DNA from 2 places in the Adlercreutzia sp. CNCM I-6207 genome. Region 2 is predicted to be linked to the other one. Evidence: predicted binding sites of a transcription regulator. Region 2 holds the regulator's gene; the other holds the start of a gene.
The links. The regulator LexA, encoded in region 2, represses DNA repair genes until DNA is damaged. The targets are predictions, from matches to a motif close to CNAACANNTGTTNG.
Positions count from the first base shown of each region.

Region 1: the regulator LexA is predicted to act here: its motif matches at 14,209-14,222, upstream of uvrA (excinuclease ABC subunit UvrA).

Region 1 is NZ_CDRVLZ010000022.1:3,987-20,140, reverse strand. Features, by position in the region: gene ACW4QM_RS10270 (PLP-dependent cysteine synthase family protein) at 1-266, shown strand, start outside; gene ACW4QM_RS10265 (Crp/Fnr family transcriptional regulator) at 233-916, opposite strand; gene hcp (hydroxylamine reductase) at 1,067-2,653, shown strand; gene ACW4QM_RS10255 (isochorismatase family protein) at 2,936-4,246, opposite strand; gene ACW4QM_RS10250 (SPFH domain-containing protein) at 4,416-5,351, shown strand; gene rplS (50S ribosomal protein L19) at 5,517-5,864, shown strand; gene ACW4QM_RS10240 (ribonuclease HII) at 5,944-6,732, shown strand; gene ACW4QM_RS10235 (YraN family protein) at 6,870-7,370, shown strand; gene ACW4QM_RS10230 (YifB family Mg chelatase-like AAA ATPase) at 7,398-8,870, shown strand; gene dprA (DNA-processing protein DprA) at 8,874-9,821, shown strand; gene trmFO (methylenetetrahydrofolate--tRNA-(uracil(54)-C(5))-methyltransferase (FADH(2)-oxidizing) TrmFO) at 9,910-11,274, shown strand; gene ACW4QM_RS10215 (tyrosine recombinase) at 11,271-12,239, shown strand; gene ACW4QM_RS10210 (MFS transporter) at 12,856-14,175, shown strand; gene uvrA (excinuclease ABC subunit UvrA) at 14,342-16,154, shown strand, end outside.
Region 2 is NZ_CDRVLZ010000010.1:48,978-65,131, reverse strand. Features, by position in the region: gene ACW4QM_RS06695 (hypothetical protein) at 1-242, opposite strand, end outside; gene ACW4QM_RS06690 (hypothetical protein) at 363-872, opposite strand; gene dut (dUTP diphosphatase) at 887-1,321, opposite strand; gene nrdR (transcriptional regulator NrdR) at 1,325-1,771, opposite strand; gene lexA (transcriptional repressor LexA) at 2,067-2,705, shown strand; gene hflX (GTPase HflX) at 2,825-4,147, opposite strand; gene dapF (diaminopimelate epimerase) at 4,303-5,226, opposite strand; gene miaA (tRNA (adenosine(37)-N6)-dimethylallyltransferase MiaA) at 5,293-6,243, opposite strand; gene miaB (tRNA (N6-isopentenyl adenosine(37)-C2)-methylthiotransferase MiaB) at 6,236-7,594, opposite strand; gene ACW4QM_RS06650 (stage V sporulation protein S) at 7,606-7,938, opposite strand; gene ACW4QM_RS06645 (ATP-binding protein) at 8,064-9,149, opposite strand; gene rny (ribonuclease Y) at 9,153-10,724, opposite strand; gene ACW4QM_RS06635 (regulatory protein RecX) at 10,930-11,637, opposite strand; gene recA (recombinase RecA) at 11,644-12,699, opposite strand; gene pgsA (CDP-diacylglycerol--glycerol-3-phosphate 3-phosphatidyltransferase) at 12,940-14,118, opposite strand; gene rimO (30S ribosomal protein S12 methylthiotransferase RimO) at 14,122-15,432, opposite strand; gene ACW4QM_RS06615 (YajQ family cyclic di-GMP-binding protein) at 15,446-15,943, opposite strand; gene ACW4QM_RS06610 (helix-turn-helix domain-containing protein) at 15,972-16,154, opposite strand, start outside.

The DNA of each region.
Region 1 (16,154 bases), on a different contig from region 2:
AGATGGGCATCGGCGATGGCATCCTGCCCGCCATCATGGATACCTCACTCATCGACGAGATCGTCGTGGTGACCGATGAGGAAGCTCTGGCATGCGCGCGGCGCCTCGCCCGGGAAGAGGGGCTGTTCTGCGGCATCTCCTCGGGCACCAACGTGGCGGCAGCTCTGCGGTTGGCCCGCAAGCTCGGCCCGGACAAGACCGTGGTAACGCTGGCCCCCGACACCGGCGAGCGCTACTTCTCCACGGTGCTGTTCGAGGGGGAGTGAGGCAGCGCGAAGTGGTTGCGGCGGCATCGGATGAGCCCCGCCTTCTGCATGCGGGACAGCTCCGCCGATAGCGCGCTGCGATCCACCCCCAGGTAGTCGGCGAGCTGCTGGCGGTTGAAGGGGATGTCGAACTCGCGGGTGCCGGTGCGCTCGGCCTCATTGGAGAGGTAGGCGAGCACCTTGCCGCGGATGGACTTGGGCGCTACGTGAAAGATGCGGCGCGAGAGGGCGAGGCTCTGCCGAGCGATGGCGGCGATCATGTTGCGGGCCACGAGGGCGTGGTGGTCGCAGCGGCACGAGCAGGGGCCGACCACCTTCGCGAGATTCAGGAAGAGGACGGTGCAGTCCTGGTCGGCGACGACGTCCACGAGCAGCGGCTCGCCGGCGGCGGCGTAGGCCTCTCCGAACATGGCACCGGGCCCGCGCATGCCCACGACGCTCACGTTGCCCCAGGGGTCGACGTGCTCAATGCGGACGCGCCCCGTGAGTACGATGCCGGCAGTGGACACCGAATCCCCCATATGATGGATGCGCTCGCCCTGGGCATAGCGGCGCTCATGGGCATCGAGGCAATCGAGCATCGCGCCGACCTCCTGCGATGCCACGCCTGAAAACAGCGGCGTTCCAGCCAGGAAGGCGTTTCGTTCCATGGGTCAACCTTTTCATTGAAGGAAGCTTCGTTTGTTGTGATTACAACATACAATGCCCTGCCGTGCCAGTACCTTCACAACAGCGGCGCAACGGTGCCGTCTATCTACTGGAACACGGCCGCAAGGGCCGCGACCCGAAAGGGAGTGTCTATGGCGACAGAGCAAATGTTTTGCTTCCAATGCGAGCAGGTGGCAAAGTGCGAGGCCTGCACCGGCAGCGCCGGCGTGTGCGGCAAGCCGGCCGATGTGGCCGATGCCCAGGACGCGCTGACCGGGGCGATGATCGCTTTGGCCCGCACGGCCCGGGAGGCCGGCGTCAAGAACGACCGTATCTGCGATCTCATCGTGGACGGCCTGTTCACCTGCATGACCAACGTGAACTTCGACGGGCAGGCCGTGACCGCGCTTAAGGACGCGGTGCGCGCCGAGACGGCCGCCGTGGCCGCCGCGGCCGGCAACGAGCCGGTCTCCGACTACGACGTCGACCAGATCTGGGGCGACGACGAGGACATCCGCTCACTCAAGTCCCTCGTGCTGTTCGGCCTGCGCGGTACGGCGGCCTACGCCTACCACGCCCGGGTGCTGGGCTACCGCGACGCGACTGTCGACGAGTTCTTCGCCGACGCCCTGGCGCAGCTGGCCGAGCCGGGCTCGGTGGACGCGCTTCTGCCCCTGGCGCTGAAGGTGGGCGAGGTGAACCTCGGCTGCATGAGGCTGCTCGATGAGGCCAACACGGGCACTTACGGCACGCCGGAGCCCACCACCGTCGCCATGGAGGTGCAGCCGGGCCCGTTCATCGTCATCTCCGGCCACGACTTGCACGACCTGAAGCTTCTGCTGGAGCAGACCGAGGGCACAGGCGTGAGCGTCTACACCCACGGCGAGATGCTGCCGGCCCACGCCTATCCGGAGCTGAAGAAGTACCCGCAGCTCAAGGGCAACTTCGGCACCGCATGGCAGAACCAGAAGAAGGAGTTCGACGGCGTGCCCGCGGCCTTCCTGTTCACTACCAACTGCCTCATGCCTCCCAAGGAGAGCTACGCCGACAACGTGTTCACCACGGAAGTCGTCGCCTTCCCCGGCTGCACGCATATCGGCCCCGACAAGGACTTCGGCCCGGTTATCCAGAAGGCGCTGGAGCTGGGCGGCTACGACGAGCCCCACACGATTCCCGGCATCAACGGCGGCACGACGATGACCACGGGCTTCGCCCAGGGCACGGTGCTCTCCGTGGCCGACACGGTGGTGGACGCGGTGAAGAGCGGCGCCATCAAGCACTTCTTCCTCGTCGCCGGCTGCGACGGCGCGCGCCCGGGCCGCAACTACTACACCGAGTTCGTGAAGGCCACCCCCGACGACACGGTGGTGCTCACCCTGGCCTGCGGCAAGTACCGCTTCAACGACCTCGATCTGGGCGAGATCGGCGGCCTGCCGCGCCTCATGGACATGGGCCAGTGCAACGATGCCTACAGCGCCATCCAGGTGGCCGTAGCCCTGGCCGAGGCCTTCGACTGCGGCGTGAACGACCTGCCGCTGTCCATGGTGCTGTCCTGGTACGAGCAGAAGGCCGTCTGCATCCTGCTCACGCTGCTGTACCTGGGCATTCGGAATATCAAGCTCGGCCCCACGCTGCCGGCCTTCGTGAGCCCCGGCGTTCTCGACGTCCTCGTCGAGAACTACGGCATCGCCCCCATCACCACCCCGGAGGCCGACCTCGCGGAGCTTCTGGGCGAGTAGCGCCGAGCACAGAACGAGGAGCCCCGAGAGATCGCGCGAGCGCGACGCGATGCGAGGCAAACGGAAGGCGGCGACCGACGGAGGTCGTCGCCTTTTTCGTTGCCTTCCATGGCTCACGAAGGGTCGGCCGCCATTTTGTGGCGCCGCTCGGTACTTACCGAGAGAGGAGGATGTGGGGTTCCGGCGATGCTAGATCGCGAGCAACTCCAGGATGAGCTGGCAGCGGGTGCCGATGGGGATGGTATCGGCATCGAGGAAGGCTCGAAAGTCTCGCCAATCGCGTTAAAGGTTCGCCAGCATTTCCAGGATCAGTTGGCAGCGGGTGCCGATGGGGACGGTGTTGAGGTCGAGGAACGTGCCGATCTGGGTGCGCTCCAATATGAACGTCTCGATGAGCTCCGAGGGCTCGGGGCTCGCATTGCCCGCTGGCTCCACCTGGGCGAGGACCACCTGCACGCTTTCCTCGGCAAGGCCTGTGGAGGAGAAGCCCGGCTGGGGGAGCACGAGTAGCGCCCGGTCAATGTCGGTGCGCAGGCAAAAGCCCGTCTCTTCGGCCAATTCGCGTCCTACGGCTTCCTCAAGGCGCTCTCCCGGTTCGATCAGGCCCGCAGGAAATGAGATGCACCAGGAGTTCAGCGGATAGCGGAACTCGCGAATGAGGAGAACTTTGTCTCGCAGGATGGGCACGATGCACACGGCGTCGGGCTCGGGTTTTCCGCCGTCACCCAAGCGTTTGAGTGCCCGGGCGTAGCGCTTCGGGTCTTTGCGCGAGACGCTCTCGTAGGTATGGGGGCGACCATCGGGCATGGTGTAGGAAAGCCGGTACTTGTTGATCCAGCCTGTGGAGATGGTCTCGATGGAGTCGAGGCGGGGCGCAGGTGTGTCAGGTGCCACCAGAAGGCTCTGGTCGAGTGCGGAGGTCGGAGGCATGGTATCGTCGCGAGCGAAAGTGCTTGCGGCCCGGCTCTCCTCTCGAGTGGCGGCGACCTCGGCTTCGATATCGGGCAGGCTCGCCAATGCGCCCGCTGCGTACTGCTCGCTGGTGACGATCTGGATGCCCACGGCGGCCATGTCCTCGAGATTGGCGGCCTGCGCTTCGGGCGAGCGCGACGAGGTGGCATCTTCCACCACTACCACGTTGTAGCCGAGTTCCAAGGCGTCGTAAGCGGTGGAGCGTATGCAATTCGGCGTGGTGGTGCCGGCCAGAACCACCGTGGTCACGCCGATGTCTTGCAGCCATGCGTCTAGATCGGTGCGGAAGAAGGCAGAAAAGCTCGGCTTGATGAGGATGGCCTCGCCGGCCGCCGCCAATTCCGGAGGTGCCTCCAGGCTGTCGTGGTTTGCGATGGAAAGGGGGCGCCCTCCTTCCGCCCAGGCGCGGTAGCGCACGGCTTCCACGTCGGAGCCGTCAGGCTGGTAGACGCGCCTCACGTGGTAGATGGCGCCCGCCTGCCCGGAACGGGCCGCTTCCAGGGCGCGAGCGCAGGCGGGAACGGTGGCCGCCGCGCCGGCGACGCACAAAGGAGAGGTCGGATCGATGAAGCCCATTTGCATATCGATGAGCAGGAAGGCGGCGCGGGCTGGTTCTATCATGGGAGGCTCCTCTTTCTATGTGATGAAGTCCGGATTCCGCAAGGTTGAGCGCAGGGGAGGGACGGGGCGCCCCGCCCCGTCCCTCCGGTCGACGATTGGTTGCAAGCCAAATTCCAATGGTATACTGCCACCATTATAGGCATTACGCAACTCAGAAAGGGAGTTTCCTATGATCGGACTTGCTATCATCATCGTTCTTTTGGTGCTGCTTCTGCCCCAGGCGCTGTTTATTGTTCCGCAGCAGAACGTCTACATCATCGAGCGGCTGGGCAAGTTCAACCGCACCGTGGGCGCGGGCCTGAACATTAAGATCCCGTTCTTCGAGACCATTGCCGCCAAGGTGGACATGCGCACGCGCCAGGAGCAGTTCGGCATCGACGCGAAGACCCGCGACAACGTGACGGTGACCATGGCCATCGCCGCCCAGTACCGCGTGAGCGCCCAGCCGGCGGCGAACGGTCAGCCCTCGGGCGTGTGGCGCAGCTACTACATGCTGGCCAACCCCACGGCTCAGATGCGCTCCTACCTCATCGACGCCCTGCGCTCCAGCGTGCCGCAGTACACGCTTGACGAGGTCTTCGACAAAAAGGACGCCATCGCGTCGGACGTGAACCAGACCGTTTCCGGCCTCATGGTGGCCTACGGCTACGACGTGGTGAGCACGCTCATCACCTCCATCGATTTGCCCGCCGACGTGGAGCAGTCCATGAACCGCATCAACTCCGCACAGCGCGAGAAGGAGGCCGCCCAGTCGCTGGCCGAGGCAGAGCGCATCAAAGTGGTCACCGAGGCACGGGCTCGCGCCGAGGCCATGGAGCAGGCGGGCCGGGGCATTGCCGCCCAGCGCAAGGCCATCGCCGACGGCATCTCGGAGTCGCTTGCGGTCATCAAGAGCTCCGGCGTGTCGGCGGCCGAGGCCAACCAGCTGTTCATCTTCACCCAGTGGACCGACATGATGAGCGAGTTCGCCCGCAACGGCCGCCAGTCCACCGTGGTGCTGCCGAGCGACTTCACGGCGACGGCCTCCATGTTCGAGCAGATGCTCGTGGCCCAGGAGACGGAAGGCGCCGACGAGTTCGTCATCGTGGAGGAAGAGGAGAAGTAGCTCCTTTGTCGCGCCGCTTCGAGCTTCCGTGTGCCGTTCGTGGACTTTCCCAGAAAGGCGCGATAATTTCCCTTGCGCCGAGGGTATAGGGGCGATATACTGTCAAATCGCGTCCAAACGAGAAACGATGCAAGACCATTTAGAAGTATAGAGTAGGAAAAGGCAATGGATATCATTCGCGCTATTGAGCAGCAGCAGATCAAGCAGGACCTCCCCGAGTTCCACGTGGGCGACAACGTGAAGGTTCACTATCGCATCACCGAGGGCAACCGCGAGCGTATCCAGGTGTTCCAGGGCGACGTCATCCGCCGTCAGGGCGAGTCGGTCCGCGAGACCTTCACCGTGCGCAAGATCAGCTTCTCCATCGGCGTGGAGCGCACCTTCCCCGTGCATTCCCCGAAGATCGAGAAGATCGAGGTCACCCGCAAGGGCGATGTGCGCCGTGCCAAGCTGTACTACCTGCGCAACAAGGTGGGCAAGGCCGCCAAGATCAAGGAGAAGGCGTTCCGCTAGGCCTTATCTTTTGTGTTCGCGAGGGCTCCTTCGGGGGCCCTTTTTCGTATTCCTCGCCGGTGGGAAGGAGCCCGAGGTGATTGATCTGACCGTCCCCGAGATCCGACGGAAGCTGCAGGAGGCCGATGCGGCCGCCTTCGCCGTGCTGGAGCGGTCGCTTGTGGCCGACACGCGCAAGGGCGTGCGGGCCGCCGTGGAGGTGGCGCGCCGCCGTCTTGAGGCCGAGGCCGCAGAGGAGGCGCGGCTCGCGGGGATGTACGCTTTCGAGCGGGAGCTCGCCGCCGAGCGGGGAGGGTCGGTGGTCATCGGGCTCGATGAGGTGGGGCGCGGGCCCTTGGCGGGGCCTTTGGCCGTGGGGGGCGTGGTGCTGGATGCGGACGACCCCATCGCCGGGCTCAACGACTCCAAGCAGGTGAGGCCGGAGGACCGCGAGGCCATCGCAGGCGAAGTGCGCCGGCGCGCCCGGGCGTGGACGGTGCAGTACGTGGAGCCGGCCGACATCGACCGGGTGGGCATGACGGCGGCCCTGCGCCGGGCCTTTGCCGCCGCCATTGCCGAGGTGGAGGCCCAGGGCGTCGCGGTGGATGTCGTGCTTCTGGACGGCAACCCGCTGCATCTTGATCCGCGGGAGGTGAACGTCGTGAAGGGGGACGGGAAGTGTGCCTCCATCGCCGCCGCGTCGCTCGTGGCCAAGGTGGCGCGCGATCATGTGATGGAGGCCTATGCCGAGCAGTACCCCGGCTACGGCTTCGAATCGAACAAGGGATACGGCTCCGAGGGCCATATGGCGGCCATCCGTGAGCGGGGGCTTTGTCCCATCCACCGGCGCAGCTTCTGCTCCTTCGCCGCCCAGGAGAGCCTGTTCTAGGGATTTTGCGACGTCGATGCGACGCTGTTGCGACACCAGTGCGGTTGGCGCGAGGAACGAAACGAGACATTCCCGCGTCATTTTTACGGTCGTGCTCGACTAAGGTGTGCTCCATCGAGAGGAAAGGAGCGCACCTTATGGCTGCGAGCAGTGAGGCGGGCGTGTTGGAGCGTCCCGCGATTAAGGAGAAGAAGCCCAAGTCCGCGCCGGCGCCCAAACGCAAGGCGAGGGAGGGATCGAGGAAGCGGCGGCCTGCCGACCCGAACGCCCAGGGACGCCGCAACCAGGCGCTGGGGGCGCGGGGCGAGGAGGCGGCCGCGCGGTTCCTCCAGCGCAACGGCTACACCATCCTCGAGCGCAACTGGACCTGTTTCGCCGGGGAGGCCGATATCATCGCCGTCAACGACGAGGCGCTCGTGTTCGTCGAGGTGAAGACGCGCCGCAACGCCGACAAGGGGCTGCCCAGCGAGGCGGTCACCCGGGCCAAGCGCGAGAAGTACGAGCGCATCGCCCTCGCCTACATCCAAGACCATTTCTTCGGCGAGGCCGTGGTGCGCTTCGATGTGGTGGCCATTATCGTGCTCTCCGACGACCGCGCCTTCATCCGGCACCATCTGGGCGCCTATTCGGTGGGTTGAGCCGTGGCGCGGGGTCAATGCGCCGTCATGGGGGCGACGGTTCGCGGCGTGGAAGTGGTGCCGGTGCGGGTCGAGGTGGTCGTTTCCGGCGGCCTGCCGGGCATGGCCATCGTGGGCATGCCGGATGCGGCCATCCAGGAGGCGCGGGAGCGGGTGCGCGCCGCGCTGCGGGCAGCGGGGTTCTCCATGCCGGGGGAGAAGATCGTCGTGAACCTGGCGCCGAGCCATCTGCGCAAGACGGGTTCGGGGTTCGACCTTCCCATAGCCTTGGGCATTCTGGCGGCCACGGGGCAGATCGATCCGGCTTGGGCGCGGGACGCGCTCTACGTGGGCGAGCTCTCGCTGGATGGGCGGGTGCGGCCGGTGGCGGGCACGCTCGCCTGCGCCATCTGCGCCCGGCGCCTCGGGCTGGACTTCGTCTGCGCCGCCGACAGCGATCCGGTGCCCTTAGACGACGTGCGGCTGCTCGCTATGACGTCGCTGGCCCAGGCGGCCCGTGAGGGAGGCGCGGCGGCGGTGCTGCCGGCCCACGGGGGACGGGCGGCCCCGGCGGCCGTCGAGGCGCTCGACTTCGCGGAGGTCGCGGGCCACGAGACGGCCAAGCGGGCCTTCCAGATCGCCGCGGCCGGCGGTCACGGGCTGCTCATGATGGGACCGCCCGGGTCGGGCAAGACCATGCTCGCCTCCCGAGTGCCCACCATCATGCCGCCGCTCTGTCCCGACGAGATGCTGGAGGCGGCCGTGGTCCATTCCGTGGCCGCCGAGCCCATCGATGCCATCATCGCGGGCCAGCGCCCCTTCCGCCATCCGCATCACAGCGCCACCTTGGCCGGGCTCGTGGGAGGCGGCAGCCCCCTGCGGCCGGGCGAGGTGTCCCTGGCCCACCACGGGGTGCTCTTCTTGGACGAGCTGGCGGAGTTCAAAAGCTCGGTTTTGCAGGGTATACGCCAGCCCATGGAGAGCGGATCGGTGATGCTCACCCGGGCCGACGGCAACGTGACCTTCCCGGCGCGGTTCGTGCTCGTGGCGGCCAGCAACCCGTGTCCCTGCGGGTACTTCGGCGACGAGGAGCGGGAGTGTACCTGCACGGTGCCCCAGATCCGGGGCTACCAGAACCGCATAGGCGGACCGCTCATCGATCGCATCGACCTGCATCTGGATGTCCGCCGCATTCGTCCGGCGGAGATTTTGGAACGGAGGCGGGGGACGAGCTCCGCGCAGCTGCGGGAGGGGGTGATGGCGGCCCGGGACTTCGCCTCGTGGCGCGCATCGCAGATGGCCGAGAAGGGGTCTGATGGCTCCATAGAGGCCTTGGCCGACGGGCCGCGCCGCTTCATGATCGCCCAGGCGGAGCTGCACGCCATGAGCGGCAGGGCCATCACGCGCACGCTCGCGGTGGCCCGCACCATCGCCGACCTGGCGGAATCCCAGGAAATCGAGAGCGCGCACATCGCGGAGGCCGTGAACTTCCGCGTGCGCGATGGAATAGGAGGAAAGTGACCGATGCCGGTGAAGGTAATGAGATTGGAAGGGGAGCGCTTCGAGCTTGCCTTGGAGGATTCGCTGTTCCCGAAGGCGCTGAAGAGCATACCCCACCCGCCGGCGCGCCTGTACGGTGTGGGCCGCCCCGGCGCGCTGGCCGAGGGACTGGCCGTCGTGGGTGCGCGGCGCGCGACGCCCTACGGGCGCGGCTGCGCCAAGCGCTTTGCCGCGGCTGCCGCCGAGCGCGGCGTCGCCATCATCTCCGGGGGCGCGCGGGGCTGCGACGCCGTGGCCCACGAGGCGGCCCTGGCCGCGGGCGCGCCCACGGTGGCCTTCCTCGGTGGCGGCTGCAACCAGCTGTACCCGGCGGAGAACGCGGGGCTCTTCCAGCGCATCGTGGCGGCCGGCGGCGCGGTGGTCTCCGAGCACGAGTGGGACTTCCCGCCCCAGCCCCACACCTTCCGCGCCCGCAACCGGCTCATTGCGGGGCTCTCCCGGGCCACGCTCATCGTGGAGGCGGGGCTGCCCTCGGGCACGTTCTCCACGGCCGACGAGGCGCTGCTCGCGGGCCGGGAGGTATGGGTGGTGCCCGGGGCCATCACCTCTGCGGCGTCGAAGGGGGCGAACCGCCTGCTGTACCAGGGGGCGCTTCCTATCGTCGACGACGATGCCTTCGCCGACGCGCTCTTCTCAACCTTCGGTTGTCTGAAGGAGCAGCGGGCCGAGGCTGCGGACGATCGCGGCAAGGCGAGCCAGCCCTATCGCGGGGAAGAAGCCCTGCTCTCGGCGCTCCAGGCCGAGCCCTTGGGCATGGAGGCCCTGCGCCAGCTGGCCGAGGACCATGCTCCGGCTGGCGACACGTTCACCTGGCTCATGATTTGGCTCGCCGAGGCCCAGCGCGACGGGCTCATCGCCCAGTACCCCGACGGGCGCTACGGCCCGCATCCGGCCCTGCGGACGGCGGTGTAGGCCATGGCTGTGTCAATAGGGAGAAGCTGGGGCGCCCAAGCGGAATTGACGGGCCTTGCGGCACCGTTGTTTGGTATCCTTTTGCCCCATGAGCAATACGGTAACCATAGTAGGCGCAGGACTGGCGGGCAGCGAGGCGGCCCTGAGCCTCGCCTCGCGCGGAATCTCCGTGCGCCTTGTCGAGATGCGCCCCGCGCATCCGACCGCCGTGCACCATACGGGGGACGCGGCCGAGCTCGTCTGCTCCAACTCGCTCAAGAGCACCAAGCCCGACAGCGCAGCGGGGCTCTTGAAGGCGGAGCTCGCGACTCTGGGATCGCCGCTGATCGCGGCGGCGAGACGCCATGCGGTGGCCGCGGGCGGCGCGTTGGCGGTGGATCGGGTGCTGTTCTCCCGGGACGTGACGCGCCAGGTGGAGGAGCATCCCCTCATTGCGGTGGAGCGCCGCGAGGCGACGGACATCCCCTCCCTTGCCGCCGGCTCGGACGCGATCGTCTTGGCGAGCGGCCCGCTCACCTCCGATGCGCTCTCGTCGTCGCTTATGGCCCTGACGGGGCGAGACGCCCTGGCCTTCTACGACGCCGCGGCGCCGGTGGTGATGGCGGATTCCATCGACTTCGGGAAGGTGTTTCGCCAAAGCCGCTACGAGGACGCCGGTGCCGGCGGGGACTACCTGAACGCCCCGTTCACCCGGGAGGAGTACGACGCCTTCATCGAGCAGCTGCTTTCGGCCGAGCGCGTCATCGCGAAGGACTTCGAGACCCGCGAGCTGTTCCAGGCCTGCCAGCCCATCGAGGAGATAGCCCGGGCCGGCCGCGACGCCCCGCGCTTCGGCACCCTGAAGCCGGTGGGGCTCACCGATCCGCGCACGGGGCGCCGCCCTTGGGCGGCTTTGCAGCTGCGCGCCGAGGACGCCCACGGCGCCAGCTACAACCTCGTCGGGTTCCAGACCAACCTCACCTTCCCCGAGCAGCGCCGCGTGTTTCGCATGATCCCCGGCCTGGAAGAGGCGGAGTTCGCGCGCTACGGCGTCATGCACCGCAACACCTTCATCGACGCGCCGCGGCTGCTCGACCGTCGTAACCGGCTCGTCACGCCGCAAGCGGACGTCCTCGGCGTCCCCGTCTACGTGGCGGGGCAGCTTGCCGGCACCGAGGGCTACTGCGAGGCCATCCGCAGCGGGCTGCACGTCGCGCTGGCCGTGACCGCCGACCTTGCGGGGATCGCGCTGCCGGAGCTGCCGACGGAGACGGTGTTCGGGGCGCTTCTGGCCTACGCCACGGATCCGGCGACGAAGGACTACCAGCCCATGCACGTGAACTTCGGGCTCATGGCTCCGCTCTCGTCCCCGGTGCGCAACAAGCGCGCCCGCTACCAGGCCTACGCCGACCGCGCCAACGAGGCGCTTGCGGGCTACAAGGAGGCCCTGGCCGAGGCGGGGCTGCTGCCGTGACGGGGCGCAAAGGCGCTGGCGGCGGAAACGCCGCCGACGGGGCGCCGCTGCCCGGCGAAGAGGCGGTGGCGCGGTTCGGCGATCACCTCGCCTCCGAGATGGGCGCCTCGACCCATACGGTGCGCGCCTATCGCGAGGACATGGAGGCCTACCTGCGCTGGGCGCAGCGGGCGGGCGTCGATCCGCTCGCTCCCACCTACCGCCAGCTGAGGCGCTACCTCGCCGAGCTCGACCAGGCGCGCTACGCCCGCACCACCATCAAGCGGCACCTGTCGTCTCTGCGTACGTTCTTCCGCTGGGCGTGCGTGACCGGTCTCGCCCCGGCCGATCCCGCCAGCGTGCTGTCGGCCCCCAAGGTCGACCGCCGGCTCCCGAAGGTCGTGTCCGACGGCGACGTGGAGCGCCTGCTGGCCGTCTACGGCCCGGCCGACGCCGACGGCGCGCCCCGCGAGCAGACGGCGGCGCAGATGCGCGACGCGGCGCTCCTGGAATTCCTGTTCTCCTGCGGCGCCCGCGTCTCCGAGGCCTCCGGGCTCCTCCTTTCCTGGGTGAACTTCCCCGAGCGCGAGGTGAAGGTGTTCGGCAAGCGCGCCAAGGAGCGCATCGTGCCCTTGAGCCGCCGGGGCGCCGAGGCCATGGCCCGCTATCTCGAGAAGGCGCGGCCGGAGCTGCTCGGCGACAGGCAGAGCGACTACTTCTTCGTCAGCAACCGGGGCAACCAGATGAAGCCCGACGGCATCCGCAAGATGTTCAAGCGCGCTCTGGCCGCTGCGGGGCTGGACGAGTCGCTCTCGCCCCATGCCCTGCGCCACTCCTTCGCCACCGACCTTCTGGAGGGCGGCGCCGATCTGCGCAGCGTCCAGGACATGCTGGGGCACGCGAGCCTCACCACCACGCAGATCTACACCCATGTGACCCCGGAGCGCCTGAAGGAGATCCACGGCCTCGCCCATCCGCGCGCGTAAGTCGCCTCCTACGGTTGGGCGCACTGCGGCCGATATGCGCGTAATTTACAAACGGCGAACAGGGGCGTTGCGCGGGGTCATCGGGGCGGTTGCGCCATCGTGACTAGTGGCTTTTTCGGGTCTTCCCCTCCTGTGTTTTGTGCAAGAATCACGGTGACGATCCAGATGGATCGTCGATCGGACGGATTGCGCGGAAGGGAGGAGCCATGAGTCGCAAGAAGGCGAAGATGCTGTTTTGGGCGGCGCTCGTCGTGCTCGCCTACATTCCCTACCTCATGCAGTCCGCCAGCCACGCCGTCATGTAGCTTCCGGATACGCCACAGCGGAAACCCACACAGGAGCCCTCGGGGGAGAGGGCTCCTTTTGCGCTCGCTGTCGGTTGCGGGGAGCGCTTGGCCAGCTGCTCGCGGCGCCCGCCGTCGGCGGCTTTAAGGCGGCGGCGGGCGGCACGGGACTCCGAACCCTCGCGCGGCTTGCGGGGCCGTTTCATCGCTGAGTGGAAAACTCAGCGCAATCCCTTGAATTCCCCTGAAGCGAGGTTCATACTTCACCCACCCTTTCGGGATATCCGTTCCCGCGAGGCAGGCTGGCACATCTCGTTCAAACGGAGGAAAGGATGCACAAAGAGGAGCTCACCGACGGGCAGTCCCTGCGCGGGTTCGCGCTCGCCACCATCGCGTTTCTGGCCATTTTCGCCGCCACGGCGATCCCGATTCCCCTCTATGCCGACTACCAGGCCACCATCGGGCTCACCACGGCGGATATCTCCAACACGATGTTCACCTACCTCACCGGCGTGGCCTTGACGCTCTTGCTCGCCGGGCGCATCTCCGACGCCTTCGGGCGCACTCCCGTGACCAGCCTCACCCTCATGCTCGCCATCGTCGGCTGCATCATGTTCATGATGGCCGACAGCGGCGCGGCCGTGCTCGCCGCCCGCTTCGTCCAGGGCCTCTCGGCCGGCTTCGGCATGAGCGCCGTGTCCGCCCTCGTCATCGACTGCGTGGGGGAGAGACACCTCGGCTGGGGGTCTACCGTTGCCAGCTGCGGTGCCATGGTGGGCATCATGATCGGGTCGGTGGCCGTGGGCATCCTCTACGACATCGTGCCGAGCATCGCCGTGCTCTACGGCATCATGATCGTCATCCTGGCCGTGTGCCTGTTCCTCATGCCCGTGGTGCACGAGCCCCTCGACCAGACGCTCTCGCTGCGCGCCGTCATGAGGGTGCGCGTCTACATCCCCACCGACAACCGGCGTCTGTTCGCCGTGGTGGCCGTGTGCTACCTGGCCACCTGGCTCGTCTCCTGCTTCTACCAGTCGTTCTCGGCGCCCATCGCCCAGCAGTGTTTCGGCGAGACCTCGCCTCTGGCCGGGTCGGTCATTCTGGCCCTCATCATGGCGCCGTCGCTTCTCGGCGGCCCGCTCGTGCAGCGCTTCGAGCCCAAGCGCACCCTCGTCGTCTCCATGGCGGTCGTGACGGCCACCACGGCGCTGATGGCGCTATGCGTCCTCATGGGCGCCGAGCTTCTGTTCATGGGCGACTGCGCCCTGTTCAGCTTCGCCATGGGCGTGGCGGTGTCCGTGTCGCTGCGCCTTCTGCTTCTGCGCGTGAGCGTGCTGCGCGTCTCGGCCATCCTCGCCTCGGTGAACCTCGTGGCCTACGCCGGCTCGGCGATCACCGGCGTGGTCTGCGGCATCCTTCTGGAGGCGACCTCCTTCGCCTTCGTGTTCGCCGCCATGGCCGCCGTGCTCGTCGCCGCCAGCCTGTTCGTGGCGATCTGCCTGCGAGCGCCCAGCGAGAAGAAGAAGGACGGCCGCCTCACGCTGTCCCGTTTCCGGAAGATGAAGGGCATGGGGGAGTCCTCGGCGCCCGAGCCCGCGACGGGGGAGGCCGTTCCCGAGGATGCCTCCGTCGCTGCCCCCGCGCTCATATAACCTGAGCGCTCATCTATGCAAAATCCGTGAACCCGAACAAAAGTTCCCTAAATTGCTAGCCAGCGGCCGCGCGAATCGGTAGAATACGCAGGCGAAACAAGAGAATTCGGCAACGGGCGGCCCGCGCGGCGCCCGTTGCTTCACGTCTGCGAAGGAAATCCAGCCAATGGCCAACGAGATCGTCATCAAAGGCGCCCGCGAGCACAACTTGAAGGACGTCGACCTGACTATTCCCCGCGACGAGCTGGTCGTCATCACGGGCCTTTCCGGCTCCGGCAAGTCCAGCCTCGCCTTCGACACCATGTACGCCGAGGGGCAGCGCCGCTATGTGGAGAGCCTCTCCAGCTATGCCCGCATGTTCCTGGGCCAGATGTCCAAGCCCGACGTGGACTCCATCGACGGCCTGTCGCCGGCGGTGTCCATCGATCAGAAGACCACGTCGAAAAACCCCCGCTCCACCGTGGGCACTACCACCGAGATCTACGACTACCTGCGCCTTCTGTTCGCGCGCGTGGGCGTGCCCCACTGCCCCGAGTGCGGCCGCGAGATCAAGAAGCAGACCACCGACCAGGTGACCGACGATATCCTGCGCCTCGGCGACGACGCCCAGGGCGAGTCGACGAAGGCCATCCTCATGGCCCCGGTGGTGGCCGGCCGCAAGGGCGAGTTCACGAAGCTCTTCGCCGATCTGCAGAAGGAGGGCTTCTCCCGCGTGCGCATCGACGGCGAGATCGTGAAGCTTTCCGGTGAGCCCGTCACCCTGAACAAGAAGATCAAGCACTTCATCGACGTGGTGGTCGACCGCGTCACGCTGAAGGAATCCGCCCAAAGCCGCATCGCCGAGGCCGTGGAGCTGGCCTGCAAGCTGGCGCAGGGCCGCGTGCTCGTGCAGGTGCTCGGGCCGGACGGGAAACCGCTCGGCGAGGCCGGGGGCACCTCCTCGGGCGCCACGGGCGGCCTCGGGGAGGGAGAGCATTTGTTCTCGCTGGCCCTCGCGTGCCCCGAGCACGGCCACTCCATGGACGAGCTGCAGCCCCGCGACTTCTCCTTCAACGCCCCCTACGGCGCCTGCCCCGACTGCCTCGGCATCGGCAGCCGCGACGAGGTGGATCCCTCGCTCGTGGTACCGGATCCGTCCCTCACGCTGAACGAGGGCGTCATCGCGCCGTTCAAGAGCGGCAACTACTACCCCCAGGTGCTGCGCGCCGTGGCCCAGCATGTGGGCACCGACGCCGACACCCCGTGGGAGGACATGCCGAAGAAGGCCCAGAAGGCGCTCTTGCATGGCCTCGGCAACGAGAAGGTGCGCGTTGACTACCGCACCGTGGACGGCCGCGACACCTACTGGTACATCGAGTGGGAGGGCGTGCTCGCCGCGGTGAAGCGCCGCTATACCGAGGCCCAGTCCGACGCCCAGCGCGAGAAGCTGTCGGCCTATTTCGCCACGGTGCCCTGCGAGACCTGCGGCGGCAAGCGCCTGAAGCCGGAGGTCCTCGCGGTCACGGTGAACGACAAGTCCATCCACGACGTCACGGAGATGTCGGCGGCCGAGTCGCTGGCGTTCTTCGAGGGGCTGCACTTCACGGGCCAGGCGGCGGTCATCGCCCTGCCCATCGTGAAGGAGATCCGCGAGCGGCTGCGCTTCCTCGTGGACGTGGGCCTGGACTACCTCACGCTGGAGCGGGCCACGGCCACGCTCTCCGGCGGCGAGGCCCAGCGCATCCGGCTCGCCACCCAGATCGGCGCCGGGCTCATGGGCGTGCTCTACATTCTGGACGAGCCCTCCATCGGGCTTCACCAGCGCGACAACGAGCGGCTCATCGCCACGTTGGAGCGCCTGCGAGACTTGGGCAACACCGTGGTGGTCGTGGAGCACGACGAGGACACCATCCGGGCGGCCGACTTCGTGGTGGACATGGGCCCGGGCGCCGGCGAGCACGGAGGCCACGTCATCGCGGCGGGGACGCCGGCGGAGGTCA
Region 2 (16,154 bases):
GTGTAATCGAAGCCGCTCAGGTAGGACTTCATGAACTCGACGCCGTCGATGCCGTAGACCGAAAGCTGGCTCATATCGATGGACTCGGAGAACTCGTTGACGAACGCGTCGTCGATGTTCTTAATGCTGTCCAGTTCGGACGAGAGTGAAGCGCGGATGGCGTCTTCATCGCTCGTGCCGCTCGAGCAACCGGCCAACCCGACCATTCCAATGGAAAGCGTCAAAAGAGCAGCGAGAACCACTAGAAAACCCTGTATAGTTGATCGTGATTTCGATTTTACATAATCCATATTATCAGCCTTTCTTGTCAATCTTTTCAGAAGCCCTCCAACTTGAAACATTTTACCGTATATGGAAGGTGTTTAGCCCCAGGCATTGCCGCTGCCGCCGGATGGCTGCGCGGTGATGGTGGCGCCCTCGCCGAGGATCGAGGTGAAGTCTCCCGTTTGCATGGCCTCCATGAGCACGGGCATCATGAGCGCGATGCCGACGATGTTGACGATGAGCGCAATGGCGCTGATGGCGAGACCCCAGATAAGCGTCTGGCGTACCGTGGCGGCATAGACCTTCTGGCGACCATCGACATCGTCTATCACGTGCTTGATCTTAACGAAGCCGACAATGGCGCAGACGAGGCCCACCGTGCTCAGCATCACGCCGCCGATGATGAAGGAGACTGGACCTGCAATGGCGGCTACCGTCGAGAGCGTGCGGGCGGATTTCAGGTCGGCGTCGATGAGCGCCCGTCTCTGATCCTGCGAGGGCTCCGTCGACGGCTCGGGTCGCTGGGGATTTTCGGGAGTCGTCTCCGGAGCTCCCAGCTGCTGGGGCTCGGGCGTTTCTTCGGGTTTCGAATCGCGGTGATCGGTCATAAAGGACACTCTTTCTAGGAAAGGCCGCTGCTTCCGAAGCCCTGCGCTCCGCGCGAGCTCTCGGGAAGCTCATAAGTGTTATGTAAAGTAATGGTGGGGGTAGCGATGATCACGAGTTGGGCGATGCGCTCGCCCTTTTCGTAATTGAACACCTCCGTTGGATCGAGATTGATGAGCGGCACCTTGATCTCCCCCCGGTAGCCGCTGTCTATGAGGCCCGGGGCGTTCACGATGGAGATGCCCTGTCGTGCCGCCAGGCCGCTTCGGGGAATGATGAGCCCCGCATAGCCCTCGGGAATGGCCAAGGCGATACCGCAGGGCACGAGTGCCCGCTCGAAGGGCAAAAGCGTGCCGCCCTCGGCGGCGCGCAAATCGAGACCCGCATCGCCCGGACGGGCGTAGGCGGGCGCTTCCAGGGTCTCGTCGAGCTGCTTGAAAAGAACGTCCATGGATCAGCCCAGCTCTTTCAGGGCCTCGGAGAACTCCTCCACATTCTGGAAATCCTTGTAGACGCTGGCGAAGCGAATATAGGCAACGTCATCCAGAGTGGCCAGACGGGCCAGTACCAAATCGCCCAAATCGCGCGATTTGATCTCGTTGCGCTGACTCGATCGCAATTCCGCCTCGATGCTCGTGATGAGTCCGTCGATCTTCTCGGGCGTGATGGGACGTTTCGCGCAGGCGATGAGCAATCCTCGCATGAGCTTCTCGCGGTTGAAGACCTCCGATGAACCGTCGGCCTTGATGACGAGAATGGGATTTTCGGCGAGCCGCTCGTAGGTGGTGAATCGCGTGCCGCACTGCAGGCATTCGCGACGGCGCCGGATAGAGGCGCCGTCGTCGGCCGATCGCGAGTCGACGACTTTCGATTCCTGGTAGCCACAGGAAGGACAGCGCATAGGTTCTCCTTCTCACTTTGATAAGTTGATTGCTTATCATACCCTATCAGACCTAGCGCGCTCCCCTCTTCAAAACATTGCTACCTTCGCGACACCCGCCCTCGACGCTCTAGGCGAAGAAGATGAGGAATGACGCGATGGTGCTGAGCGTGAAGGCTATGGAAAATTCGATGCGTGCCATTTTTTACTCCTGACCTCTTGCGTAGAACCTTTGTTCGCAGTTATAATAGAGCGAACAAAGGTTCACGTCAAGAGATTTTTCAAACAAATGTACGCTTTTGTGAAAGGATGCGCTATGACCCAGAAAGTGACCAAGCGGCAACAGGCGGTTCTCGACTGCATCGAAGCGTGCATTCGCGAGAAGGGCTACGGTCCTACGGTGCGCGAGGTGTGCCAGAGTTTGGGGCTCTCCTCCCCTTCCACCGTCCATGTCCATTTGAAGGCACTTGAAGACAAGGGCTTCATCAAGCGCGACCCCCTTAAATCCCGCTCCATCGCGCTTACCTATCCCATCGAGGAGGTTCCCTCCCCTGTCACGGCCTTCGCGGCCGCCTACAGCAAGCTCGTCAATGTGCCCTTGGTGGGCAACGTGGCTGCCGGCTCCCCTATTCTCGCCGAGGAGAACATCACCGACACCATCACGCTGCCCACCGATATCGTCGGCGATGCCCCCTCCTTCATGCTCTCGGTGCGCGGCGAGTCCATGATCGAGGCCGGCATCAACGATGGCGACTACGTGGTTGTGAAGGAGCAGCCGGTGGCCAACAACGGCGATATCGTCGTGGCCATCATCGACGACGGCGCCACCGTCAAGCGCTTCTTCCGCGAGGCCGACCATATCCGCCTGCAACCGGAGAACTCGACGATGGATCCCATCATCACCACGGACTGCTCCATTGCCGGCAAGGTGGTGGCCGTGTTTCGGCGCCTGTAGCGCCTTCGCTGCGCCGATAGGCCGCGAGTCCTCCCCTTTTGGTCAATCAAGAGCGCCCCTGCTCCGGATGCGAGGATCCGGAGCAGGGGCGCTCTTTCGTTTCTGGAGCGGTGGTTTCCTCAAGCGTCGACGTCCGAGACAAGGTAAGGGGAGAACGCGCTGACGAAGGCAGGGGCCGCGAGCAGCTGCAGGCGCGTGCCTGTCGCCTCGTGACTCTCGGAGATGATGTGGCAGCGCTCGTGGGCCAGCGATACCAAATCCCCCCGTTGGTACGGCACGAGCACGTCCAGCTTGGCGTCGGCGGACGAGGCGGCCTGGGCAATGGCGCCCACGAGCCCCTCTATGCCCTCTCCAGAGCGAGCGGACACGAACCGGGCGCTCGGATAACGCCTTTTAAGGCCAGCCAGCGTCTCGGCGTCCAGCAGATCGCATTTGTTGAAGGTGGCGATCGTCGGAATGCTCTGGGCCCCTATCTGGTCGAGAACCTCGCACACGGCCTCGATCTGCTCCTCGAACTCCGGCGAGGAGGCGTCGATCACGTGCAGGATAAGGTCGGCTCCGGTGATTTCGTCGAGCGTCGACTTGAAGGCCTCGACCAGGGTGGTGGGCAGCTTCTGGATGAAGCCGACGGTGTCGGTGACGGTGACCTCGCGGCCCTCGGGCAGTTCGAACTTGCGGGTGGTGGAGTCCAGCGTGGCGAAGAGCTTGTCGTAGCTGAGCACGTCGGCTCCGGTGAGCCGGTTGATGAGCGAGCTTTTCCCGGCGTTGGTGTAGCCGGCCAGTGCCACTTTGAACATGCCGCTGCCGTACCGACTCTCACGCTGCAACGAGCGCACGTCGGACAGGCGCTCAAGCTCGCGGCGAATGCTCGTGATGCGCTTGCGCACCATGCGGCGGTCCACCTCCAGCTGGCTTTCGCCCTCACCGAAGCGGGATCCCACGCCGCCTCCCATGCGGTTCGAAGCGAGGTGGGCCCACATGCCGCGCAGGCGCGGGTACAAGTACTGGTTCTGGGCGAGACGCACCTGCAGACGCCCCTCCTTGGAGGTGGCGTGCAGGGCGAAGATGTCCAGAATGAGGGCCGTACGGTCGATGACCTTCACGGACTTGTCCATGACCTTCTCCAGATTGGCCTGCTGGGAAGGTGTCAGCTCATCGTCGAAGATGACGAGGTCGGCCTCGTGCGACCGTGCCAGCTCGGCGATTTCGTCGGCCTTGCCCGTGCCGACGAAGGTGCGCGGGTTGGGCGCGTCCAAGCGCTGGGTCGTCGTGGCCACCACATCGGCTCCGGCCGTATCGGCCAGACGTTCCAGCTCGGCCAGGGAAGATTCCAAGGGCCACGGCAGCCCCGGGCGCTCGACGCCCACGAGAACGGCGCGCTCGCGGCGCTCCTCGGCCTTGGTGGCCGGACCCTTTTGGATGACGGATTCGTATTCGGTCATAGCATGCTCCTTTGCTTCAAGTAACGACGGATCCCATGAGGGGAAGGCGGTGCAAGTGGTCGTTACAGGCGCATGAGCATCACTCCTTAATCGTGGCGCGGCGTTGCGCCGGTGAAACGGGGGCTATCATAGCACAACAGCAGCGCCGGAGAAGCTCACGGCAGCACAATGGTTCCCGAGAAGCTCTCCGTTGCCGGTCCCGTCATGGATATCGTGCCATCCTCGTTCCAGCAGATGTGCAGTAGGCCGCCGCTCAACAGGAGATCGTTCTCCCTGCCGGCCCGACCGGTGAGGCAGGCGGCCGTGTTGGTGGCGCAGGCGCCGGTGCCACAGGCCAAGGTCTCGCCGCAGCCCCTCTCCCATACGCGCATGGCGATGCCCTCATCGGTGACGGAGGCGAACTCGACGTTGGTTTTCTCGGGAAATACGGGATGCGTCTCGAAGAAGGGGCCGGGAAGATCGATGCGCAGGGTCGAGAGGGATTTCTCAGCACCAGCGGGGAACAGCTCGTTGGGCAATGCCGCCCAATCGTCCACGAGGCAGACGGCGTGGGGGTTTCCCATGGAGACGCACACGAATTCGAAGGTTCCCCACGGCGAATCGAGGCGAAGATGCCCCACATAGGGCGCACCATCGGTCGCGCGGGAGTCCGGCGCGGCATCGACGGGCACGAGCACGGGATCCAAGATGGGCGCGCCCATGTTCACGGTCGCCTCGGTCATCTTCCCCTCCGCATCCACGGAAAAGGCGATAGGGCGCGGGCCGGCCAGGGTGTCGGCCACAAGGCTGCCCGAGGCAACGTCCGCCAGCTCGCGATCGACGAGGTACTTGGCGAAGCAGCGCACGCCGTTGCCGCACATTTGGGCCAAGGTGCCGTCGGCGTTGATGTAGTGCATGTAGCCGTCTCCCTCTTCCGAGAGAGCCGGCCGCACGAGGATGACGCCGTCGGCGCCGATGCCGAAGTGGCGGTCGCACAGATACGACACCTGCTCGTCGGTCAGATCAAGAGCGCAGTCGCGATCGTCGATGAAGACGAAATCGTTCCCGAGACCGTGCAATTTGGCGAAGGACAACTCCATGGGACGCTCCTTTTAGGCGGCAATTGAGGAGACGGAAGCTCTCCTCGACGACCCGGAAGGGCCGCTTCAACCATGGTAGGCGTCCAATGTTTCCAACTGGGAAAGAATCTCGGCAGCCACGGCTTCGGCATCGCCGACATCGGCGTTCACCCAGCGGATGCGCTTATCGCGGCGGAACCACGTACGTTGGCGCTTGCCGTAGCGGCGCGTGGCCGTCTTGATGGCCTGCACGGCCTCCTCTAGCGTGATGTTCCCATCCAGCGCCTCGACGATCTCCTTGTATCCGATGGCCTGGGGCGCCGTGACGCCGTCGCGGAATCCGGCGGCCAGCAGGCCCCGCACCTCGTCGACGAGCCCTGCGGCCACCATGGCATCGACCCGGGCGTCGATGCGCTCGTTCAGGATAGCCGGCTCCACGGCCAGCCCGAATTGCACGGCTGGAACGAAGGGCGCCACGGTGGCGAGCCGCTGTTTCTGCTCGGCGTAGCTGGCACCCTCCTCCAAAAGCTCGAAGGCACGCACGACGCGCCGCACGTTGTTGGGGTGGATGACGGCGGCGCTTGCGGGATCGCGCGCCTCCAGCGCCTCCCACAGGGCCTGGTTGCCGTGTTCCTCCGCATAGGCGGTCCAGCGTTCGCGGACGGGGTTTTCCACCTGGTCGCCCTTGGGGAAGGCGAAGTCGTCGATGGCCGCCTGCACGTACTGGCCGGTGCCGCCGCAGAGCACCGCTCTCTTGCCGCGGGCGTCAATATCGCGAATGCAGTGCCGGGCGAACGCCTGGAACAGGGCCGCCGAGTAGGGCTCGCCGGGATCAACGAGATCGAAGCCGTGATGGGGCACGCGGCGCTCAGATGCAGGAAGCTTGCCCGTGCCGACGTCCATGCCCCGGTAGATCTGCATGGAATCGGCGCTCACCACTTCCCCGCCGAGGCGCTCGGCGACGATCTGGGCCGCGTCGGTCTTGCCCGAGGCCGTGGGCCCCACGATGGCGATGACGGGTGCGGAAAGCTCAAGCATGGGCGATCGCGCCCGAGAGATACCAGGTGCGGGCTTCCTCGATGGTCACGGGCACGATGCGCCCCACCAAAGACGCCGCCTCCGTGCCGGAAGGCACCGGAGCGTGAACGGTCTGGTTCTTCGGGCTCTTGCCGGCCAGGATGGAATCGTCGCGCTTGGACGTGCCCTCGACCAGCACGGGCACCGTGGCGCCGAGCTCCGCCTGGTTCGCCTCGAAGGCCTTGCGCTGGACGAGATCCACGAGCCGGTCGAAGCGCTCCTGGATGACCTCGCGGGGCGTGTCGTCGTCCATCTCCGCAGCAGGCGTCCCCTCGCGCTTGGAGTAAATGAACGTGAACACCTGGCTGTAGCCGACTTCCTCCACGAGGCGATAGGTGTCCATGAAGTCCTCTTCGGTCTCGCCGGGGAATCCCACGATGATGTCCGTGGACAGGGCGATGTCGGGACGGGCGCGGCGAAGCTTCTCGATAAGGCCGAGGTAGTGTTCGCGGGTGTAGCGGCGGTTCATGGCCGAGAGGATGCGGTTCGAGCCCGACTGCACGGGAAGGTGCAGCGCCGGCATGAGCGAGGGCAGCGTGGCGAACAGCCCGATGACCTCGTCGGTGAGATCCTTCGGGTGACTCGTCGCGAAGCGGAGCCGCTCGATGCCCGCGGCGTCCACGGCCCGAAGGACATCCGCGAACCGCGGCTCGCCGTAGAGGTCGCGCCCGTACGAGTTCACGTTCTGCCCCAGCAGCGTGATCTCCTTGACGCCCGCTTCCACATAGGAGCGCGCCTCGGCGGCGATGTCGTCCAGGGGCCGCGACTTCTCGCGCCCGCGGACGTAGGGCACGATGCAGTAGGAGCAGAAATTGTTGCATCCCACGGTGATGGGCAGCCACGCCGCCCAGTCGTGCTCGCGCACCGTGGGCAGGGCGGAGGAGAACTCCGCTCCCCCCTCGATCACTTCGGCGGCGCGGCCGTGCTGTTCGATGGCGCGTCGGAGAAGCCCCGGCAAAGAGCCCAGATTGTGAGTGCCGAAAACCACATCGAGATGGGGAAGCGCCGCAAGCAGCTTGTCGCCGTCGCGCTGGCCGATGCAGCCGCCTACGGCGATGTAGCGCTTGTCAAGGGGCGTGCCGTCGCGCAAGGGGATGTTCTTCATGGAGGCGACCTGCCCGTAGAGCCTCGTGTCGGCAGCCTCGCGGACGCAGCACGTCATGAACACGACGATGTCCGCCTCCTCGATGGTTTCGACGGGCAGCGAGCCCAGGCCCTCCAGCATGCCGGCGACCCGCTCGGAATCGTGCTTGTTCATCTGGCAGCCGAAGGTGTGGATGCAGAAACGAGTTCCCTCGAAGACGTTGCTCATAGCAAAACCCTCTAATGGACCGCGGCCGCATCGACGATGGGGGCGATCGCGGCGGCGCCCCGCGGCTCGACGGCGAAGCGGATGGCCGTGCGGTACTCGCCGTCGATGACGATGTCCGCGAAGGAGGGGATGCAGCAGATCTCGATGCCCACCGGCGAGAGGAACCCGCGGGAGATGGCCACGGCTTTCACAGCCTGGTTCACCGCACCGGCCCCCACGGCTTGAATCTCCACCGACGCCCCGTCTTTGATCATGCCGGCGATGGCGCCGGCAACGGAGGCGGGAGACGATTTGGAGGATACTTTGAGGCACCCGATGGAGGGCTTGGTTTCAGTGGTAGACACAGCTGGTCCTTGTCGTTTGTGGTGCGGTTCTTCTCTGGATGTGGTTCGTTTAGCGGGCGCCCGTGGCGCCTTCAGCCCGAATATTCTACCTGTTGCACCCGAGTGGCGCAACCGCGCGCGCTTCCTTAGAGCGACGTGCGGATGGGAACGGTGATGCGGATGGCTTCCTGGCCCACGATGACCTCCGCCTCGCCCACCGCTTCCAGATAATACGTTTCCGCCACGGGCTCCATGAGCCGGCCGATGCCGCGCTTCAGCGTATCGATGTCCTCGGGAGCCAGACGCAGGGAGCGGGCGTTCTTAGAATTTCGCCGGCGCTCGGATGGGCGATGGGCCTGCCGCGGGAACGATTCGGCGGCCAAACGCTCGGTTAAGGGGTCGAGCGCAACGATGGCCCCGTCGAGAATGCGTCGGGCCGAGCGCTCGGAGAGCGGCAGCCCCAGGGCCTCGCAGCGGTCCGCGAGGTCATCGGGGCCGGCGGCCAGGGCGAGGCGCTTGACGAGGGGGATTCCCGTGCCGTCGCCCCCGAAGGCGCGCACGGCCGGGGAGAGCGAGGCGAGACCCAGTTGGTACAGCGTCGCTGCCACCTCCACCGGGGTGCCGAGGTACACGGAGAGGTCGCCGCGGTGCTCCAAGGCGAATTCCGCGGCCGTGCGCACGATGTTCTTGGGGCCGCGCATCGCCCACGAACCGGAAGGCTCCTGCTCGAAACGGGGAAACGTCGACTGATCCGCCTTCTCGGCGAGGCTTTCGGTGTCGGTGGCGACCGTGAGGCTGGTGCCGAGTCCCGGCTCCGATTGCAGCACCCGGGCCTCTTCGGCGTTCACGGAGATAGAGTAAAGGGCCATGCCGCGCCCGTGCATGCCCCACTTGTCCATATGCGCGCTATCGAGCTTCGAAGTGACGCGCGGTTCGAAGATGCGCTCGTGCTGGGCAGCGGGAATGCCCTGTCCGTCGTCGAGGACGGTGAGCAGACGTTCGTTGCCGGTCTTCTGAGTGGCGAGGAAGATGCGGCTGGCGCCGGCATCGCGGGCGTTGCGCAGAAGCTCGATGACCACGTCCTCGCTCGAGCGGATGTCCTGGGCGGCCTGGCGTCGTTCGGCCTCGGAGGACCGGAGGCGGACGAAGCCGTCTCCGAGGTCATCCTCGACCCGTAGACGGCTCTCGCCGCACACATCGTCTATGAAATCGCTGAGGGTATCGCCTTCCATGGCCTACTTGGCGTAGTCGACCGCACGGCTCTCGCGGATGACGACGACTTTCACCTGGCCCGGATACTGCATCTCGTTCTCGATCTGCTGGGCGATGTCGTGGGCCAAAACGACGGATTCGGCCTCGTCCACCACTTCCGGCTCTACCATGACGCGAACCTCGCGGCCTGCCTGGATGGCGTAGGTGCGCTCGACGCCCTTGTGGGAGTTCGCGATCTCCTCCAGCTTCTCGAGGCGCTTCACGTAGGCGTCCAGCGTCTCCTTGCGGGCGCCGGGGCGGGCGGCGGAGACGGCGTCGGCGGCCTGGATGAGCACGTCGACGACGGAGTTGGCCTCCACATCGTTGTGATGGGCCTCGATGGCGTGGACGATCTCGGGGCGCTCGCCGAAGCGACGGGCCAGATCGGCGCCGATGACGGCGTGGCTGCCCTCGACCTCGTGATCGACGGCCTTGCCGAGGTCGTGTAAAAGGCCGGCCCGCTTGACGGGGATGGGGTCGAGCCCGAGCTCGGAGGCCATGACCGAGGCCAGATAGGCCACTTCGAGCGAATGGTTCAGCACGTTCTGACCGAACGAGGTGCGATAGCGCAAACGTCCCAGGGTGTTGACGAGCTCCGGGTGGAGATCGTGGATGCCCGCATCGAACGTGGCCTGCTCGCCGGCCTCGTGCACCCGCTGGTTCACCAGCTTGACGGCCTTGTCGTACATCTCCTCGATGCGCGCGGGATGGATGCGCCCGTCGGCGATGAGGTTCTCCATGGTGACGCGGCCGATCTCGCGGCGCACCGGGTCGAAGCAGGAGATGGTGACGCACTCCGGCGTGTCGTCGATGATGAGGTTCGTGCCGGTCAGCTGCTCGAAAGAGCGGATGTTGCGGCCCTCGCGGCCGATGATGCGGCCCTTCAGATCGTCGGAGGGGATATGGATGGTGGACACCGTGCTCTCGGCGGAGTGGTCGGCGGCCACGCGCTGGATGGCGAGGCTCAAGATCTCGCGGGCCTTCTTGTCCGCCTCGGCCTTGGTACGCGTCTCGGCATCGCGAATGATGACGGCCGATTCGCGAGTGACCTCGTCGTGGATAGTCTCCAGCAGCTCCTCTTTGGCCTCCTGGGGGCTCATGCCCGCAGCGCGCTCGAGGGCCTGGTTGATCTCGATCTGGGCCTCCTCGCGATGGCGCTCGATGGCATTCTCGGCCTCTTCGACATCGCGCTCGCGGCGCTCGACCTGTCCCTGCAAAGACGAGAGCTGGTGCTCGCGGGCATCCAGCGACTCGACGCGGCGATCGAGGGATTCCTCGCGCTGGGCGATGCGGTTCTCGGCGGAGCGCACCTCGCGCATGCGCTCCTTGTTCTCCTTCTCCATCTCCTGCTTGTAGCGAAGGGCCTCGTCCTTGGCTTCCACGGCGGCTTCACGTCGGAGCGTCTCGGCTTGCTTCTTGGCATCCTCGACCAGGCTTGCGGCCTCGCGGGCAGCGTTCTTGGATGAGGAGCTGGCAATGAGTCGGTTGACGATGAAACCGAGGACCAAGCCGATGACGATAGCGACGATCAAAAGCACGATCGTGATGGGATCCATGGCTGTTTCCTCCTTTCATCTGGGCTTTCATACCCATTTCATGTCATAAAAAATGCCCGTGGCCGGGCATGAGCATAACTGCGCGAAGATACGAGGAATATGAAATTCTCTATCTTGAATGCCCGGGAGGGCACGTATGCTCTAAAGCCACGGCTCACAGTATAGCGTAAGGCCGCGGCTTTAGACAGACTCTCGTGGGTTTGTGTCATGAATGGCCCATCGAACCGCACATCAGGCCGCGTTCCCGCTCCTCGAACCACGTGCGAGAGGCGGTAGCGGCGACGTCGGTGGAAAATCCTTGGGATACGAGGCGGCGGAAGGCGGCCTCTCGGGCGCGCTTGGCTTTAGGCGGCCGACGCCGCAGGGCGGCCAGGGCGCGGCCCACTTCGAAGTCCCTCCCCTTCCGCTCGTGCTCGACCCAGGAATCGAGGGTGGCTGGGTCGATGCCGAGCTCCTCGATCTCCCGTTCGGCATCGCGAAGCCCCCGGTCGGCCGCAAGCTTCATGCGGACGAGGGCGTCGGCGTAGCGTCGATCGTCCACCGCCCGTACGCGCACGGCGCGCTGAAGGGCCTCCTCCACCACTGCCGCAGGAAAGTCGTCCTTCAGCAGGCGCTCGCGCAGGTAGGCCGTGGAGCGCTCGCGAACCGCGGCCCATCGGAGGATCTTCTGGTACGCGTCTCGGGCCGTCTTCCCCTCCTCGCCGCTCAGAGCGCTCTCCCGCTCCTCTCCACGAGAGGAGCGGGAGAGATCCTGCGCGCAAGACGCCCCTGTATCCCTGCCGCAAACGGCGTCGTCCTCGGCAGGGTGCGGCCAAGCGGCGATTTGCGCGCACGGTTCCTCTGAGGGAGGGGCGGCTTCCAGGGCGGCGATATCCGCCCTGAGCGCTGCGAGTATGTCGGCCTTGGACGCCACGATGCGTTACTTCTTCTTGCCGCTCTTGGGCGCCGGCGTGAACGACTCGTTTTCGGCCGGACGCTCGATGACGGGGATCTCGTAGGCCTCGCGGACCTTGTTCTCGAGCTCCTCACGCAGGTCGGGGTTCTCCTTGAGCGTCTGCTTGGCCGCCTCGCGGCCCTGGCCCAGGCGCTCCTCGCCGTAGGTGTACCAGGCGCCGGACTTCTTGGCCACGCCGCATTCCACGGCCATATCGACGATGCAGCCTTCCCGAGAGATGCCCTCGCCGTACATGAGATCGAACTCCGCTTGGCGGAAAGGAGGAGCCACCTTGTTCTTGACCACCTTCGCCCTCACGCGATTGCCGACCACATCGCCGTTCTGCTTGATAGAGTCGATGCGGCGAATGTCGATGCGAACCGAGGAGAAAAACTTCAGGGCGCGTCCGCCGGTGGTCGTCTCCGGGTTGCCGAACATGACGCCGATCTTCTCGCGCAGCTGGTTGATGAAGATGCAGGTGGTGTTCGATTTCGACAGCGACCCGGCCAGCTTGCGCAGGGCCTGGGACATGAGCCGAGCCTGAAGGCCCACGGTGGTATCCCCCATCTCGCCCTCGATTTCGGCACGGGGAACGAGCGCCGCCACAGAGTCGACGATGACGCAGTCGATAGCGCCCGAGCGCACGAGCATATCGCAGATTTCCAGCGCCTGCTCGCCGGTGTCGGGCTGGGAGATGAGCACCTCGTCGATATCGACCCCGATGCGCGCGGCGTAAACGGGATCGAGGGCGTGCTCGGCATCGATGAAGGCAACGATACCGCCCAGCGCCTGAGCCTCCGCGAGAATCTGCAAGGCGAGCGTTGTCTTGCCGCTTGACTCGGGACCGTAGATTTCGATGATGCGGCCGCGGGGCACGCCTCCGATGCCGAGCGCGGCATCGAGCGGCAAGGCGCCCGTGGGGATGACCCCGATGTTGAGATCGGCGCCTCCCTCGCCGAGGGTCATGATAGAGCCCTTGCCGAATTTGGACTCGATTTGATCGGTGGTGAGTTTGAGCATCTTTTCTTTATCTTCGTTCATGACCTCTCCTTGTCTGGGCCAGGCGAACAAATGGCCTGTTTTCATCATTATACGAACAAACGTATGCACGTCAAGAGGTGATTCTCAAAAACCAGTTCCCTCTGTGCGCGAAAACAGCATAACGGTACGCGACCGCAGCAATGACGCGGGAATGTCTCATTTGAGTCCTCGCGCCGACCGTACCGCTGTCGCACTCTCGTCGCAGAGCGCCCGTGCGCTCTCGCCAAAACCGCGGCGCTGTCAGAAGCTCGCGAGCGCCTCTTCCATCGTGCGCAGGGCGATCAGCACCGTCTGCAGGCGCACGGCCTCGCGGCCGCCTTCGAAATGATGGCATGCTGCATGGGTCTTTTTGGCCGTGGCGCAGCCGATCCACACCGTGCCCACCGGCTTGCCGGGCTCGGCGCCCGTCGGTCCGGCGATGCCCGTGACCGCCACCGAGACATCGCTGCCCAGCTCGCGCAGGGCGCCACGGGCCATCTGCAGGGCCACCAACTCGTCGACGGCCCCCTGTCGCGCGAGCACGTCCTCGGAAACGCCGAGAAGTTCGGCCTTCACCTCGTTCACGTAGCTCACGATGCCGCCGCGCACCGAGGCCGACGACCCGGGCACGGAAGTGAGCATGGCCGCGATGAGGCCGCCGGTGAGGCTCTCGGCTGTGGCCACCGTGGCCCCTGCGGCCGTCGCCTTCTCGACGATGATGCGCGCCTGCTCGTCGATGGCCTTCTGCAGCGCCGCGATCTCGGTGGGTGCCGCAGAAGGGGCGGCCGCCTTTGCGGTTTTGCCCCCCGCGCTCCCCTTCAACAGATGGCGCGCCTTTACGAGATAGTCGAGCATGGACATGACCGTCAGGATGAGCGCGATGACCATGACGGTCCAGGACAGCACGAACATGGGGTTGGTGAAGGCGCCGGCCGCCGTGGTGAACGTGAGCGAGTCCTTGAGAAGGAACAGCACGATGGCGATGATCTGGAACACCGTCTTGGCCTTGCCGTACCAGCTGGCGGCGATGACCGTGCCCTTGCTGGCCGCCACCATGCGGATGCCCGAGACGATGAACTCGCGGGCAAGGATGATGAGCACGGGCCAGCCGGGCAGCACGGCCAGCTCCACCAGGGCGATGAGCGCCGCCGTGACGAGGATCTTATCGGCCAGGGGATCCATGAACTTCCCGAAGTCGGTCACTTCCCCGCGGCTGCGGGCGAGATATCCGTCGATCCAATCGGTGCAGGAGATGAGAATGAAGATGCCGGCGGCGATGACGCACTTCGCCTCCATGGTGATGCCCGGCAGGCCCACCCATTCGGGCCAGGGGCTCAGGATCGCCAGCACGAAGACCGGCACCAGGCAGATGCGGATGAGCGTGACGATGTTCGCCGGCGTCCAGAGCTTGTCCGGAGCCGTGGGCTGGATGGTGGTCATGGCCTACTCGCCTTCCATTTCGTAAAGCAGGGTATCCGCAATGGTGCAGGGAACGAACGCGCCGATCTCGCCGCGGGACACGTAGGTGACGCCGTCCACTTCGGGCGCCTGGCATTGGGCGCGACCGAAGCGCTGGCCGTCCTCCTCGGTTCCCTCGACGAGCACGATCGCCCCCTTCCCGATGCGCTCGGCGATGCGGGGCCCGCAGGCGGCATCGGCGGCGTCGCGCAGCACCTGGGCCCGCTCGGCCTTCTCGTCCTCGTCGATCTGGTTCGGCAGGTCGAAGGCGGTGGTGCCCTCCTCGCGGGAATAGGGAAAGACGCCGACGTAATGGAACAGCCCCTCGGAGACGAAATCGAGGAGCTCCTCGAACTGCTCGTCGGTTTCGCCGGGAAATCCCGCGATGAGCGTTGTGCGCAAGGTGATGTCGGGCACCGCGGCCTCGATGCGCTCGATGAGGGCGCGAAACGCTGCGGCATCCCCTCGGCGGTTCATGGCCCGAAGGATCGGTTTGCTCACGTGCTGCAGGGGAATGTCCAGATAAGAGCAAACGTTCTCGCGGGCCGCCATGACGGAGAGCAGCTCGTCGGTTGCGCCCTCGGGCTGCAGGTACATGATGCGGAACCACGTGTCGGGGTGCGCCTCGGCCAGCGTGTCGACGAGCCACGCGAGGTCGCGGCCGTCGGGAAGGTCGGCGCCCCAGCGTCCGGTGTCCTGGGCGATGAGCACGATCTCCCGGGCGCCGGAGGCGATCTCGCGCTCGACGTCCTCGGCGATCTGCTCGTACGGGAAGCTGTGGTAGCGCCCGCGAATGTAGGGGATGGTGCAATAGGAGCAGAAGCGGTCGCAGCCGTCGGATATCTTCACGTAGGCGAACGTCCGGCCCTCCCCTTCCGCCGGCTCGCCCCCAACGGCCGCTACGGGAAGGGAGATCCTCAAAGCGCGCGCCACCACTTCCGCGATATCGTCCTCGCGACTGCAGGGCACAAACGCCGACGCCTCCGTCAGCTCCGCGGCCAGGTCGTCCCCGTAACGGGCCGGCATGCAGCCGGCGACGATGAGAACGGCGCTGCCCTCATCCACTTTGGGCAGGGAAGCGGCCTCGAAGATGGCATCGATGCTCTCCTCGGTGGCCGCCTGGATGAACGAGCAGGTGTTCACGATGATGGCGTCGGCGCTGGACGCCTCTTCGGTCACGGAGAAGCCGGCTTCGCGCAAGCGCCGCGCCATGGCGGCCGAGTCCACCTCGTTCTTCGCGCACCCCATCGTGATGAGGCAGACGGAGGGCACCGCGCTGTCGCGCGTCGTATCGATCACGTCTGTAGCCCTAGCGATAGTTAACGTACTGCAGCGGCTGCCCGTAGTCCTGGCCGCGCAAGAAGGCGATGACCTCCTGCAACGTGTCGCGAGAGGGAGAGCTCACCCGCAGCTTGTCGCCCTCGATGGTCACCTTGCACTTGAGCTTCTGGGCCTTGATGTCCTTGTTGATCTTGCCCGCGGTCTCCTTGTCGATGCCGTTGACCACCGTGGCGCACCGGCGCACCCCGCCGCCGGAGGAAGGCGTGGAATCCCCCCACTTCACGGCGGTAAGATCGATGCCGCGCTTGATGAGCTTGCTGCCGATGACGTCGATGACCTGAGAGGCCACGAAATCGGCCGGCGCGGTCACCGTCAGGGTGCCGGCGCTTTTGTCCAGGGAGATCTCGGCGCCCGAGTCCTTCAGATCGTAGCGCTGGGCGAGCTCCTTTCGGGCCTGCTGGAAGGCGTTGTCCACCTCCTGCATATCCACCGTGGAGACGATGTCGAAGCTGGATTCTTTAGCCATGGGTTGATTGCCTTTCTCGATGGGCCCGCTAGGCCGCGCTGTCGGAGGAGTCCTCGCCGGAGTCGGACGAGTCGCCATTTCCGGAGGTGTCGGAGGAACGGTCGCTTGTGCTGGAGTCGTCGCTCGAGGAATCCGAGCTGGAGGAGGAGCCGGAATCCGAGTCGCCGGAGCTATCCGAGGAGGCGCCGGCCACGCCGTTGGCGCGCTTCCA